2 regions of the Shewanella sp. SM32 genome follow, and region 1 is predicted to be linked to the other one. Evidence: riboswitches for the same ligand, from Rfam matches in the RefSeq annotation. Region 1 holds a riboswitch; the other holds the start of a gene.
The links. Region 1 has a riboswitch for lysine ahead of lysC (lysine-sensitive aspartokinase 3). Riboswitches for the same ligand answer to the same signal wherever they lie in the genome.

Region 1 (5,724 bases):
TGCCGATAATGTGGCGATTTACGGCCACAGCTACGGCGGTTACATGGCCTTGATGAGTCTATTTAAGGCACCCGATTACTTTAAAGCCGCGATTTCGGGGGCTCCTGTCACCGACTGGCGCTTATATGACACCCATTATACTGAGCGTTATTTAGCTCATCCCGAGGGGAATGAAAAGGGTTATGAAGCCAGCAGCGTGTTTCCCTATGTGAAAAACTATCAATCGGGTCTGTTGATGTATCACGGTATGGCTGATGATAACGTTTTGTTTGAAAACAGCACTCGGGTTTATAAAGCACTGCAGGATGAAGGCAAGTTGTTCCAGATGATCGATTATCCTGGATCTAAACATTCGATGCGTGGCGAGAAAGTGCGTAATCACTTATATCGCTCACTGGCAGATTTCCTAGATAGGCAGTTGAAAAACGCCAAATAGTAGGCATAAAAAAACCAGATCCTAGGATCTGGTTTTTTGTGAATAGATTCTTATCAAACCAATTAATGCGGATGTCGCTTAGCGGGCGATTAGCCTTCTAAGTTACCGCAAAAACGATAGCCTTCACCGTGAATAGTCGCGATGATTTCTGGCGTATCTGGCAAGCTTTCGAAATGCTTACGGATACGACGGATAGTCACGTCTACAGTACGATCGTGTGGCTTAAGTTCACGGCCAGTCATTTTCATCAGTAGATCGGCACGAGTCAAAATTTTGCCTGGGTTTTCAACAAAGTGCAGCATAGCGCGGAACTCGCTACGTGGCAGTTTGTAAGATTCACCCTGTGGGCTCACTAATGAACGGCTGTTGATCTCTAAGCTCCAATCATTGAAGCGGTAGTATTCTACTGAGCTCTTTTCTTCGACTTCAGCGCCAGCGCTGTTGACACGAGTCAGAAGGTTACGAGCACGAATCGTTAATTCACGTGGGTTGAACGGCTTGGTAATATAATCGTCCGCGCCAATTTCAAGTCCAAGAATTTTGTCGACTTCGTTGTCACGACCTGTCAGGAAGATAAGACCGATGTTGTTGATTTCACGTAGTTCACGTGCCAACAATAGACCATTCTTACCTGGCAAGTTAATGTCCATAACGACCAAGTTAATTTTGTTTTCCTGCATAGCCTTATGCATTTCTGCGCCATCATTGGCCTCAGTTACCACATACCCTTCTGCCTCGAAAATACTTCTCAGCGTGTTACGGGTAACGGCTTCATCTTCAACGATCAGAATGTGCGGATTTTGCATATTATTTACCTAAATTTTAATCAGTTTATACTAACCAATAAGAGCAACTTACTTCGGGCTCTTATATTCATAAAAGCGTTGATACTTCCTTGAACTGCTTTGTGCTCAAAAGGAAAATCTTTACGGTGACATCTATATCTGGATGTAGATTAAGTGCACGTTTAAGTGTAATACGAGAAAACGTAATCAGTATCAACTTCGATAAGCAATAGTTAGAATAAGTTCCTTAACTATTGTTTTTTTTAAATGTTTAAAAGACAAATCAAATGTAGAACAGATTTTAAACAGATGCCCGGTCAGTTCACGTTACTTTAAGCGATATATGTAACAAACTGTATTGAACGATAAGCATCTTGCTCAATCTGTTTCAACTCACCAGTACGTACATTGTACTCGTTTTAGTCATTTGTTAACAAATGAAATGTTAACAAATTTTAGGTGAGCAGGGGTTTTTACCATGATATTTACTTTAGCTATTGATTAGTATAACTAATGTATTTCTTATTCCTGTGAGCCAGTTCACGCCTCTTTGGATTTTACAATCACTCTGCTACACTAGCTTGGGTTCATTTTTCGACTAGACTACCAATGGACAATACGACTCAAAATTTGTGGCAATGTTACCAAGCGCCGTTGTTTTTGCTGACTCAAGCATTATCCTGTGATTTTTCCTTTGCTGTTATTACCGCTCATAATCCCGCTTCAAAGCTTCTCTCTCCTAGCCAAAACCGTTTACTCGATCGCCAACTTCTTCGTGAAATTGAATTACTCGGTAGCCCTTATCGTGCTTTAGTGGGCGCTGCACCGGATTTATCCCACATGGAAAAAAGTTGGGCCGTGTTTATCGATAGAACGATGGCATTGCAATTGGGTAAGAAATTTAATCAATATGCGATTTATGTTGTCGAACAAGGGGATGTGAGCTTAGTGCCTTGCACCTTGGATGGACATGATGAAGTGTGTTTAGGCAAATTTAGAGATTATGTGCAGCTGGTATACGAGCTACCCGATTTGAACATTTAGTTGTTTTCAAAAGATTTTATTTAAATTGTTCATTTGTTATGAAATTAGCATTGACTTCATTAGGGGTTTATTGCTACTTTTTTCGTCCCTTTCCTAGGAAAGGAACAGAAGAGGAGCGTTAACTAGGTAGTCGGTCAGAGGAGCACAAACTCCAGCGATGACTGATGAGGGAGATTAACGCCGAGGCATAGATATGGTTGCTGCATGTTTATGTCGGTCGCTCAGGCTGAATCCTGACGATTGTCACCTGTAATTGGTGGAGAGCTTCTGGTGACGATTGCTGTTTCCCTTCTTTTGGGGTGCGTTATCATTGAGCACCAGGCTCTTCGAACGAAGTCAGTTCGGAGTGTGATCATGTTAGTTAATCAATATCTTATTCAATCTGCATTTATTTGTTGCCCTACGTGTTTCACGGAGGTGCGCTAATGTCCCTCGTTGTCGCAAAATTTGGTGGCACCTCAGTTGCCGACTATAACGCTATGAATCGCTGTGCAGACATAGTGTTAGCTAATCCTCATTGTCGTTTAGTCGTGGTCAGCGCTTCGAGCGGCGTGACTAATCTGTTAGTGGAATTGACCCAAGAATCGATCAACGACGATGGCCGATTACAGCGATTAAAACAAATTGCCCAAATTCAATATGCGATTTTAGATAAGCTCGGTCGTCCTAACGATGTGGCCGCCGCATTAGATAAATTATTGAGTCGCATGTCGGTATTGAGTGAAGCGCTCGCATCACAACGCAGCAAAGCGACTATGGATGAGTTGTTGTCCCTCGGTGAGCAATGTTCTTCGGCGTTGTTTTCGGCGGTGATCCGCGAGAAAGGTGTCAACTCAAGTGCCTTCGATGTGCGCCGAGTATTACGTACTGACAGCCACTTTGGCCGCGCTGAACCTCAGGTTGAAAAGATTGCGACTTTAGCTCGTGATTATCTACAGCCACTGTTAGCGGAGCAAGTGATTGTGACACAAGGCTTTATCGGTGCCGATGAATCGGGTCAAACGACCACGTTAGGTCGCGGCGGTAGTGATTATTCTGCTGCACTGTTAGCTGAAGCGTTACGCGCCTCAGCGGTAGAGATTTGGACCGATGTCGCGGGGATTTATACAACGGATCCTCGTTTGGCGCCCAATGCCTTTCCGATTGCCGAGATCAGTTTCAATGAGGCTGCCGAGATGGCGACCTTTGGTGCCAAGGTATTGCATCCAGCGACTATTCTTCCTGCCGTTCGTCAGCAAATTCAAGTGTTTGTGGGTTCAAGTAAAGAGCCTGAAAAGGGCGGAACTTGGATCCGTCATCAAGTGGAAGATGCGCCCGTATTCCGCGCTGTGGCTTTGCGCCGCGATCAAACCCTATTAAATCTTCACAGCTTGCAAATGTTGCATGCGCAGGGCTTTTTAGCGGAAACCTTTGCGACATTAGCGCGACATAAGATCAGTGTGGATTTGATTACCACATCAGAAGTGAATGTGTCTCTAACCCTCGATAAAACCGGTTCAGATTCAAGTGGACAAGGTCTGTTGAGTGAGGCATTGCTGCAAGAATTATCACAGCATTGTCGTGTGCGAGTTGAAGATGGATTGGCCTTAGTGGCGATTATCGGTAATCGTATTGCGACGACACCGGGTATCTGTCGCCGTGTATTTGAAGTGTTAGAGCCACACAATGTGCGGATGATTTGCCAAGGTGCCAGCCCACATAATCTGTGTGTGTTAGTGGCCGAAGCGGAAGCGGCACAAGTGGTTAAATCGCTGCATCAAAATCTGTTCGAAGGCGTTTAATATGTTGCCGACAACATCGTCTCTGCAAATCGGGGAGCTTGCCGCAGGGCAAGCACTCACTTTGCCTATCTACCATTTCAAGCCGAGTGACGATAAGGCGACTGGCCCCAAAGTGTATATTCAAGCCAATGTCCACGGTGCTGAAGTACAAGGGAATGCGGTGATTTATCAGTTGATGAAGCAGCTTGAACACTGTGACATCCGCGGCGAAATCACCTTAGTGCCATTGGCCAATCCACTCGGGATCAACCAAAAAAGTGGTGAGTTTACCCTTGGCCGATTTGATCCTATTACGGGCGCGAATTGGAATCGTGAGTATTTGAATCATGCTATCGATTTACCGACTTGGTATGGGGAACATACCAAGCTGAGTGATAGCGAGCTGCTCCAAGCCTATCGCAGTACTTTGGTTGAAGCCTGTCAGCAAAAATTGCGGCATGAATGGGGCATCACAACGGGTCATAGACTTGCGGTTAACCTGCAGATTATGGCCCATGGCGCGGATATAGTGCTCGATCTGCACACCGGTCCTAAGTCTTGTAAGCACTTGTATTGCCCTGAATATGACTTAGCTGCTGCGCAGTTTTTGTCGATCCCTTATACGCTCATTATCCCCAATGCCTTTGGTGGCGCCATGGATGAGGCTGCGTTTTGTCCTTGGTGGCAATTGAGTGATTTTGCAAAATCTCAAGGGCGTGATTTAGGAGTTGCAGTGTCAGCGTTAACCTTGGAATTGGCGAGCCAAGAGCGCGTCTGCCTTGAGGATGCACGGGTTGATGCACAAGGGATTTTGGCATATTTAAGCCACCGAGGCGTGATCGCTGAAACCGTTGCACCCGCTAAAATGACGCGTTTTGGTTGTTATCTAAAAGACTATAAAAAATATCACGCGCCAAGTGCTGGGTTAGTGGAATACCTCGCACCTGTGGGTGAGCCATTAGCTGCGGGGCAGCCCTTAGTGAATTTGCTGCGAATGGATTTATACGGTACGGCGGATGAGCTAAAAACGGTTAGTTTGCCGCAGGACTGCGTGCCGATTTTGCACTTTGCTTCGGCGTCAGTGCACCAAGGAACAGAGCTTTATAAAGTCATGACTCATGTGTTTGAGTTGCCAACGACATAATCGCCCGCTTAGAGCATAAGCATTAGCCCATAACAATTAGTTTATGGGACTGAGCGAAAACAACGCCAATCCTAATCGATTGGCTTTGTTGTTTTAAGGTGGCTATAACCACTTAAATCGATAAAACAGCGCCATTTGCAGGGCGACGAGTGAGATTAATATGCCGCAGAAGGTTGCGAAGGCCCAAGTGTTGTCCGCGCCCGGTATCCCGCCAATATTGACCCCAAGTAAGCCTGTTAAAAAGCCCAACGGTAAGAAGATTGCTGACACTAAGGATAAGAAGTATAAGCGTTTGTTGAGTTGCTCCGACTGCTGACTGAGTAATTCTTCTTGAGTCACATTAGCCCTATCGCGCAGGGCATCGAGATCTTCAATGGTGCGGATAAGTTTATCGTTTGTTTCCCTCAGCTTGAGTCGCTCAGTATCTTTAAATAGGCTGAATTGCTCGGAAATCATTTTCGAGAATGCTTCGCGCTGTGGGGCTAAATAGCGGCGAATGGCCACAGTTTGACGGCGCAGTTCGGCGATATCGGTACGTAAGTCTTTCACATTGCC
Region 2 (5,724 bases), on a different contig from region 1:
GCTTAAACGCTTTCCCGGGGCAATAATTAATTCAGCATGGGTAAATGCAGTGAGTTTACTGGATGTTGTTCCAGTATTGAGTTGGGCAAATGTTGTTTGTGATACTAAGCTAGCGATTATGCTGCAGCTTATCATTATCTTATTGTTTATCTGCATTATTTTATTCAATCGAGTGAGGGTGAACAAAGAGTAACTGAAAGCAGATGTAAATACTAAGGCTGAATTGTAACGTAATTTGAGCGGGAGTGAGGTGCGGAATTAACGGCTGTTGTTTAAGTTTGAAACGATTGATGGATATAAAAAAGCTCGCAATTAATGCGAGCTTTTATGCAAACTGGTGTTGGCAAATTAGCGCCATCACACTTGGTTGGATTAGATTAAGAAATCTTCCATAGAACGACCTTTGTTGATCTCGTTCTTAAATACGGTAGGCATACGGCCTTGGCCAGTCCATTGAACCATTTCACCGTCAACTTCAATTTGGTATTTAGCTGGACGAGGAGCGCGTTTCTTCGCAGCAGCTTTAACAGCTACGCCACCTAAGTCATCAATTGATAAACCAACGGCTTCCATTTGTTGACGGATTTCTTCAATCTTAGCATTACGAGCTGCCATGGCTTGTTCTTCTTCCTCAGCCATAGACTCGCGTTCTACTAAAATTTTATCTAATTTGTCGGCTAAATCACGTAACTCTTCAACGCTAAGTTCTTTTACTGCAGCTTTAAAACGACGGCCGTGAGTTAATATCTCTAAAAATTCGCTCATATCTATTTTCGTCCCACTCTATTTTTAATACAGGATAATGGTGAACAACACCTAAATGATAGAAACTAATATAGCTCGAATCAAATAAAATTATGCGTTTTAAGGAAATTAAATATTATTTATTTTTTGAACTTTTCTTATTCCCTCAAATAAGTGTCCAAAAAAGTGGCCGTTGCAGCGGATTAAAAAATACAAACAGGCGTTTGACTTTGGTTGACGTTAACGTTAACAGGACGTAAAGTTGCTCTATCCTGCATTGGTATTAACCAATGTTTTGTCCATGTACATGAAAGTGTAGGAAGGAAACCCTATGAAAGTATTGGTGCCCGTTAAGCGCGTTGTTGATGCCAATGTGAAGGTCAGGGTCAAAGCTGACAATACAAGTGTTGACACTGCAAACCTAAAAATGGCGTTGAACCCTTTTTGTGAAATCGCAGTAGAAGAAGCGGTTCGTTTAAAAGAAGCGGGTAGCGCTACTGAAGTGGTTGTTGTCAGTATTGGTAATAAAGCCGTGCAGGAACAACTGCGTACCGCGCTTGCATTAGGCGCAGATCGTGCAATTCATATCGATACTGAAGAAGAGCTCGTGCCAGTGTCTATCGCCAAATTGCTCAAAGCGGTACAAGACAAAGAACAAGCAGAGCTGGTGATTTTTGGTAAGCAATCCATCGATGGTGATAATAACCAAACTGGCCAAATGTTTGCCGCGTTAATGGATATGCCACAGGCGACCTTTGCTTCAGAAATCAAATTAGAAGCGAATACATTACAAGTCACCCGTGAAATTGACGGCGGCATGCAAACTCTCAAGCTGCCTTTACCTACTGTCGTGACCGCTGATCTACGTTTGAACGAACCCCGTTACGCTTCACTCCCTAACATAATGAAAGCCAAGCGTAAGCCATTAGAAGTATTTACTGTGGCAGACTTAGGCGTGACGTTAAAGAGTCACCAAACGATTGTGAAGGTCACTCCGCCAGCTGAACGTAAAGCGGGCATCATGGTAGCGTCGGTAGCTGAGCTAGTTGAAAAGTTAAAAAATGAAGCGAAGGTGATCTAAATGGCCATTTTAGTATTAGCTGAACATGATAATGCTGCACTGAAACTCGATACGGCAAAAATTGTTACCGCCGCCCGTGCCATAGGCGATGAAGTACATGTCTTAGTTGCGGGTCACCAATGTGGCGCGGTTGTCCAAGCGGCACAGGCACTACAAGGCGTTAGCCAAGTACTCGTTGCCGATGCCAGCGTGTATGAAGCGCATTTAGCAGAAAATTTTGCCAAATTGCTGGTGGACTTAGCGCCAAACTATGGTCACATTCTGGCCTCGGCTTCAAGTTTAGGTAAGGACACGCTTCCGCGCGTTGCGGCATTATTAGATGTCGCGCAAATCTCAGAAGTTATTACCGTCGTCAATGCCGATACCTTTGTGCGCCCTGTGTATGCGGGTAACGCCTTAGCGACAGTGCAAAGCCATGATGTCATTAAAGTGATGACAGTGCGCGCCAGTGCATTTGACGCTGCGCCAGAAGGTAACAGTGCGGCTGTGACGACACTCGATAAAGTGTTTGAAGCGAGAACTCAGTTTGTTTCTCAATCGCTGACAGTTTCTGCCCGTCCAGAGTTAGGCAATGCTGGCATTATTGTATCTGGCGGCCGAGGCATGGGCAGTGGTGAAAACTTCGGCATGTTAGAGCAACTTGCTGACAAGCTCGGTGCAGCAGTTGGCGCATCACGCGCTGCAGTTGACGCAGGTTTTGTGCCTAACGATTTACAAGTGGGTCAAACCGGTAAAATCGTTGCGCCAAACTTGTATATTGCCGTCGGTATTTCTGGCGCGATTCAACATTTAGCCGGCATGAAAGACGCTAAAGTCATCGTTGCAATCAACAAAGATCCTGAAGCGCCGATTTTTCAAGTTGCCGATTATGGACTCGTTGCAGATCTGTTTGAGGCGGTTCCTGAGCTGATTACAAGTCTCAGTTGATTTTATCTGTGATCTAGGTCACATTAAGTGGCTTTGCGGTAGCATCTGCTAAGCCGCTTATGTTTTTATGTGCCTCACGCCCGTGCAAGGGCGTTCTTAGAAGTAGAGGCGCGCCAAATATTAGTAGTGATCAGTAGGGTGATTCCGTTGATCGATTGCGAAAGGATTTGGTGCCGAAGTGGTTCGATTTATCACGATCAACTGCTGGGGTTGTACCTAATAGGTGCAGCACTGCCATAGTATTTTCCGATATGGATATTGGGAATAGTTACTATGGAGCGCTACTGATAGGACAGGTGACCTTGGGTATCTATTGCCTTTTCCCACCAGTTCAGTCGCCCTCCATTCGTATTTAACGAAGATAATAATCAATGACTGTTATGAATTATGCCGATTCGGCACTTTCCTTGTTGCCGCCTGCGGTGGCTATCGTGTTGGCGATCTTGACTCGCCGTGTACTGCTTTCTTTGGGGTTAGGTATTTTAATTGGTGCTTTATTGCTCAATCAATTTTCACCTTTAGCAACGGGTGAGTTTGTATTTAATGGCGTTAAAGGGCTTTTTTGGACTGATAAAGGTCTAAATTCGTGGAACTTATATATTCTCGGTTTCTTAATTGTACTGGGAATGATTACAGCGTTAATTACCGTAAGTGGCAGCGCGCGGGCTTTTGCCGATTGGGCTCGTTTACATATACGTAATAAACGTGATGCTAAACTATTGACTATGTTTTTAGGTTGTGTAGTTTTTATTGATGATTATTTCAATAGTTTAGTTGTTGGTTCGGTCGCTCGACCTGTTACCGATCGTTATTATGTTTCCCGCGCTAAGTTAGCTTATTTATTAGATTCTACTGCGGCGCCTGTGTGCGTTATATCTCCAGTTTCGAGCTGGGGCGCTTATATTATCGCACTCATTGGCGGGATATTAACTGCCCATGGTTTTGCTGATACGGGTCATTTGAGTATTTTTATTCAAATGATCCCGATGAACTTTTACGCAATCTTCTCCTTGTTATTATTACTTTTTGTTGTCTTTATGGGATTAGATGTTGGGCCAATGAGTGAGCATGAGCTCAATGCCCAACGTGGTAATTTATACGATGAGTCTAAAGGATTACCGCCTGGGGCGAACGCGGATTTACCTGAAGCCGAAACCGGTAAGATTTTAGGTTTGTTCCTGCCTATTACCGTGTTGGTATTTGCAACCCTCTATTTCATGATTAACAGTGGCGCTCAAGTACTCGCGGCGGAAGGGATTGAATTTAATATTATTTCTGCTTTTGAGAAAACCGATGTCAGTTCATCACTTTTCTTTGGTGCATTAATTGGTCTAGCGGTTTCGCTGATATTGAATTTAGTGCAAGGCGTTGAGAAATTGATGATAGTCAAAGGTATAGTGCAGGGCGCTCGCTCTATGCTGCCGGCGATTTACATCCTGTTATTTGCTTGGACAATCGCAGGTGTGATTGGTCAACTCGAAACCGGTAAGTTTATGGCGAGTTTAGCAACAGGAAATATTCCGTTCGCGTTTTTACCCGCCTTAATGTTTGTGCTAGCAGGTATTACCGCGTTCTCAACCGGTACTAGCTGGGGTACGTTCGGGATCATGTTGCCGATTGCTGCTGATATGGCGATGGGAAGTCACACTGGCATGATGTTGCCTATGCTTGCCTCTGTGCTGGCGGGGGCTGTATTTGGCGATCACTGCTCGCCAATTTCCGACACGACTATCTTGTCGTCTACGGGCGCCAGTTGCCACCACATCGACCATGTGGTGACTCAGCTACCTTATGCACTTATTGCGGCGTTTATTAGCTTAGTGGGTTATGTGGCACTTGGATTTACCGAGTCTGTTGTCGCGGGTTTAGTGGCTTGTAGTGTGGCATTTGTGATCAGTATTATCGTACTTAAAATCAAATCTAAAGGCGCAATTAGCTAGACGTTAATTGAAACCTTTCACTGCAAACGTTCACGACAAATAAGTCAAAATAAATCAGCCAGCATTATGCTGGCTGATTTTTTTGGTTAAGGCTGAGTTTGTCTTTATCTATAGCCTATCGCATTAAGGCTATCAACTCTTAGCTTAGCGTGCTTGATCTAGACCGCGGCGTTTAAGTAAGCCTTCTGTGGTGGGTTCTTGTCCGCGGAAGTTTTTGTAGGCGTCCATTGGCGCTATGCTATTACCCACTTCACGGATCGTTTTGCGGTACTTCATGCCTATTTCACGATTGAGCCCGCCTTGGGTTTGTACATAAGCAAACGCATCCGCCGCTAAAATCTCACTCCACATATAAGCGTAATAACTTGCCGAGTAACCGCCGGGGAAGGCGTGGGCAAAATAGGTCGACTTATAACGCGGAGGTACGGCACTGATGTTTAAGCCGTGCTTTTTCAGGGCATTGGCTTCAAAGGTTGGTACATCTTGCAGCGGCGTATCTGGGCTTAATGAATGCCATTCCATGTCTACTAATGCGGCGGCCATGTATTCCAGAGTGTCAAAGCCTTGGTTGAAGCTGCCTGATTTCAGCAGTTTTTGCAGCAGTTCATCGGGAATGGGTTTGCCTGTTTCATAGTGTTTCGCGTAGTTCGCTAACACTTTTGGATGGGCGGCCCAATCTTCTTCAAACGTCGATGGGAATTCGACAAAGTCGCGTGAAACCGAGGTGCCCGCCAGACTTGGATAAGTCACTTTAGAGAACATGCCGTGGGTGCCGTGACCCATTTCATGGAACATAGTGGTGACTTCGTTATAGCTGACGAATGTGGGTTGACCTTCGGGCGCTTTCTTTATGTTCATCACGTTGACGACCACAGGTTTAGTGCCTTCGAGGAAGGATTGACCGACGAACGAACTCATCCAAGCGCCACCACGTTTACCTTCACGGGCAAAATAGTCGGCGTAGAAAATGGCCATGCTTGAGCCATCGGCATCAAACATTTCGTAGGCTTTCACATCGGGATGGTAAACCGG

Region 2: another riboswitch for lysine. It lies ahead of L5M10_RS13255 (Na+/H+ antiporter NhaC family protein); the one in region 1 lies ahead of lysC (lysine-sensitive aspartokinase 3).

The regions. Positions count from the first base shown of each region.
Region 1 is NZ_JAKKRO010000091.1:2,305-8,028, reverse strand. It holds gene L5M10_RS22175 (S9 family peptidase) at 1-436, shown strand, start outside; gene arcA (two-component system response regulator ArcA) at 526-1,242, opposite strand; gene L5M10_RS22165 (DUF3293 domain-containing protein) at 1,831-2,265, shown strand; lysine riboswitch at 2,366-2,540, shown strand; gene lysC (lysine-sensitive aspartokinase 3) at 2,691-4,046, shown strand; gene L5M10_RS22155 (succinylglutamate desuccinylase/aspartoacylase family protein) at 4,048-5,169, shown strand; gene L5M10_RS22150 (zinc transporter ZntB) at 5,272-5,724, opposite strand, start outside.
Region 2 is NZ_JAKKRO010000029.1:54,235-59,958, reverse strand. It holds partial or broken gene L5M10_RS13275 (amidohydrolase) at 1-156, opposite strand, end outside; gene L5M10_RS13270 (H-NS family nucleoid-associated regulatory protein) at 373-765, opposite strand; gene L5M10_RS13265 (electron transfer flavoprotein subunit beta/FixA family protein) at 1,076-1,825, shown strand; gene L5M10_RS13260 (electron transfer flavoprotein subunit alpha/FixB family protein) at 1,826-2,752, shown strand; lysine riboswitch at 2,848-3,044, shown strand; gene L5M10_RS13255 (Na+/H+ antiporter NhaC family protein) at 3,124-4,692, shown strand; gene L5M10_RS13250 (M3 family metallopeptidase) at 4,837-5,724, opposite strand, start outside.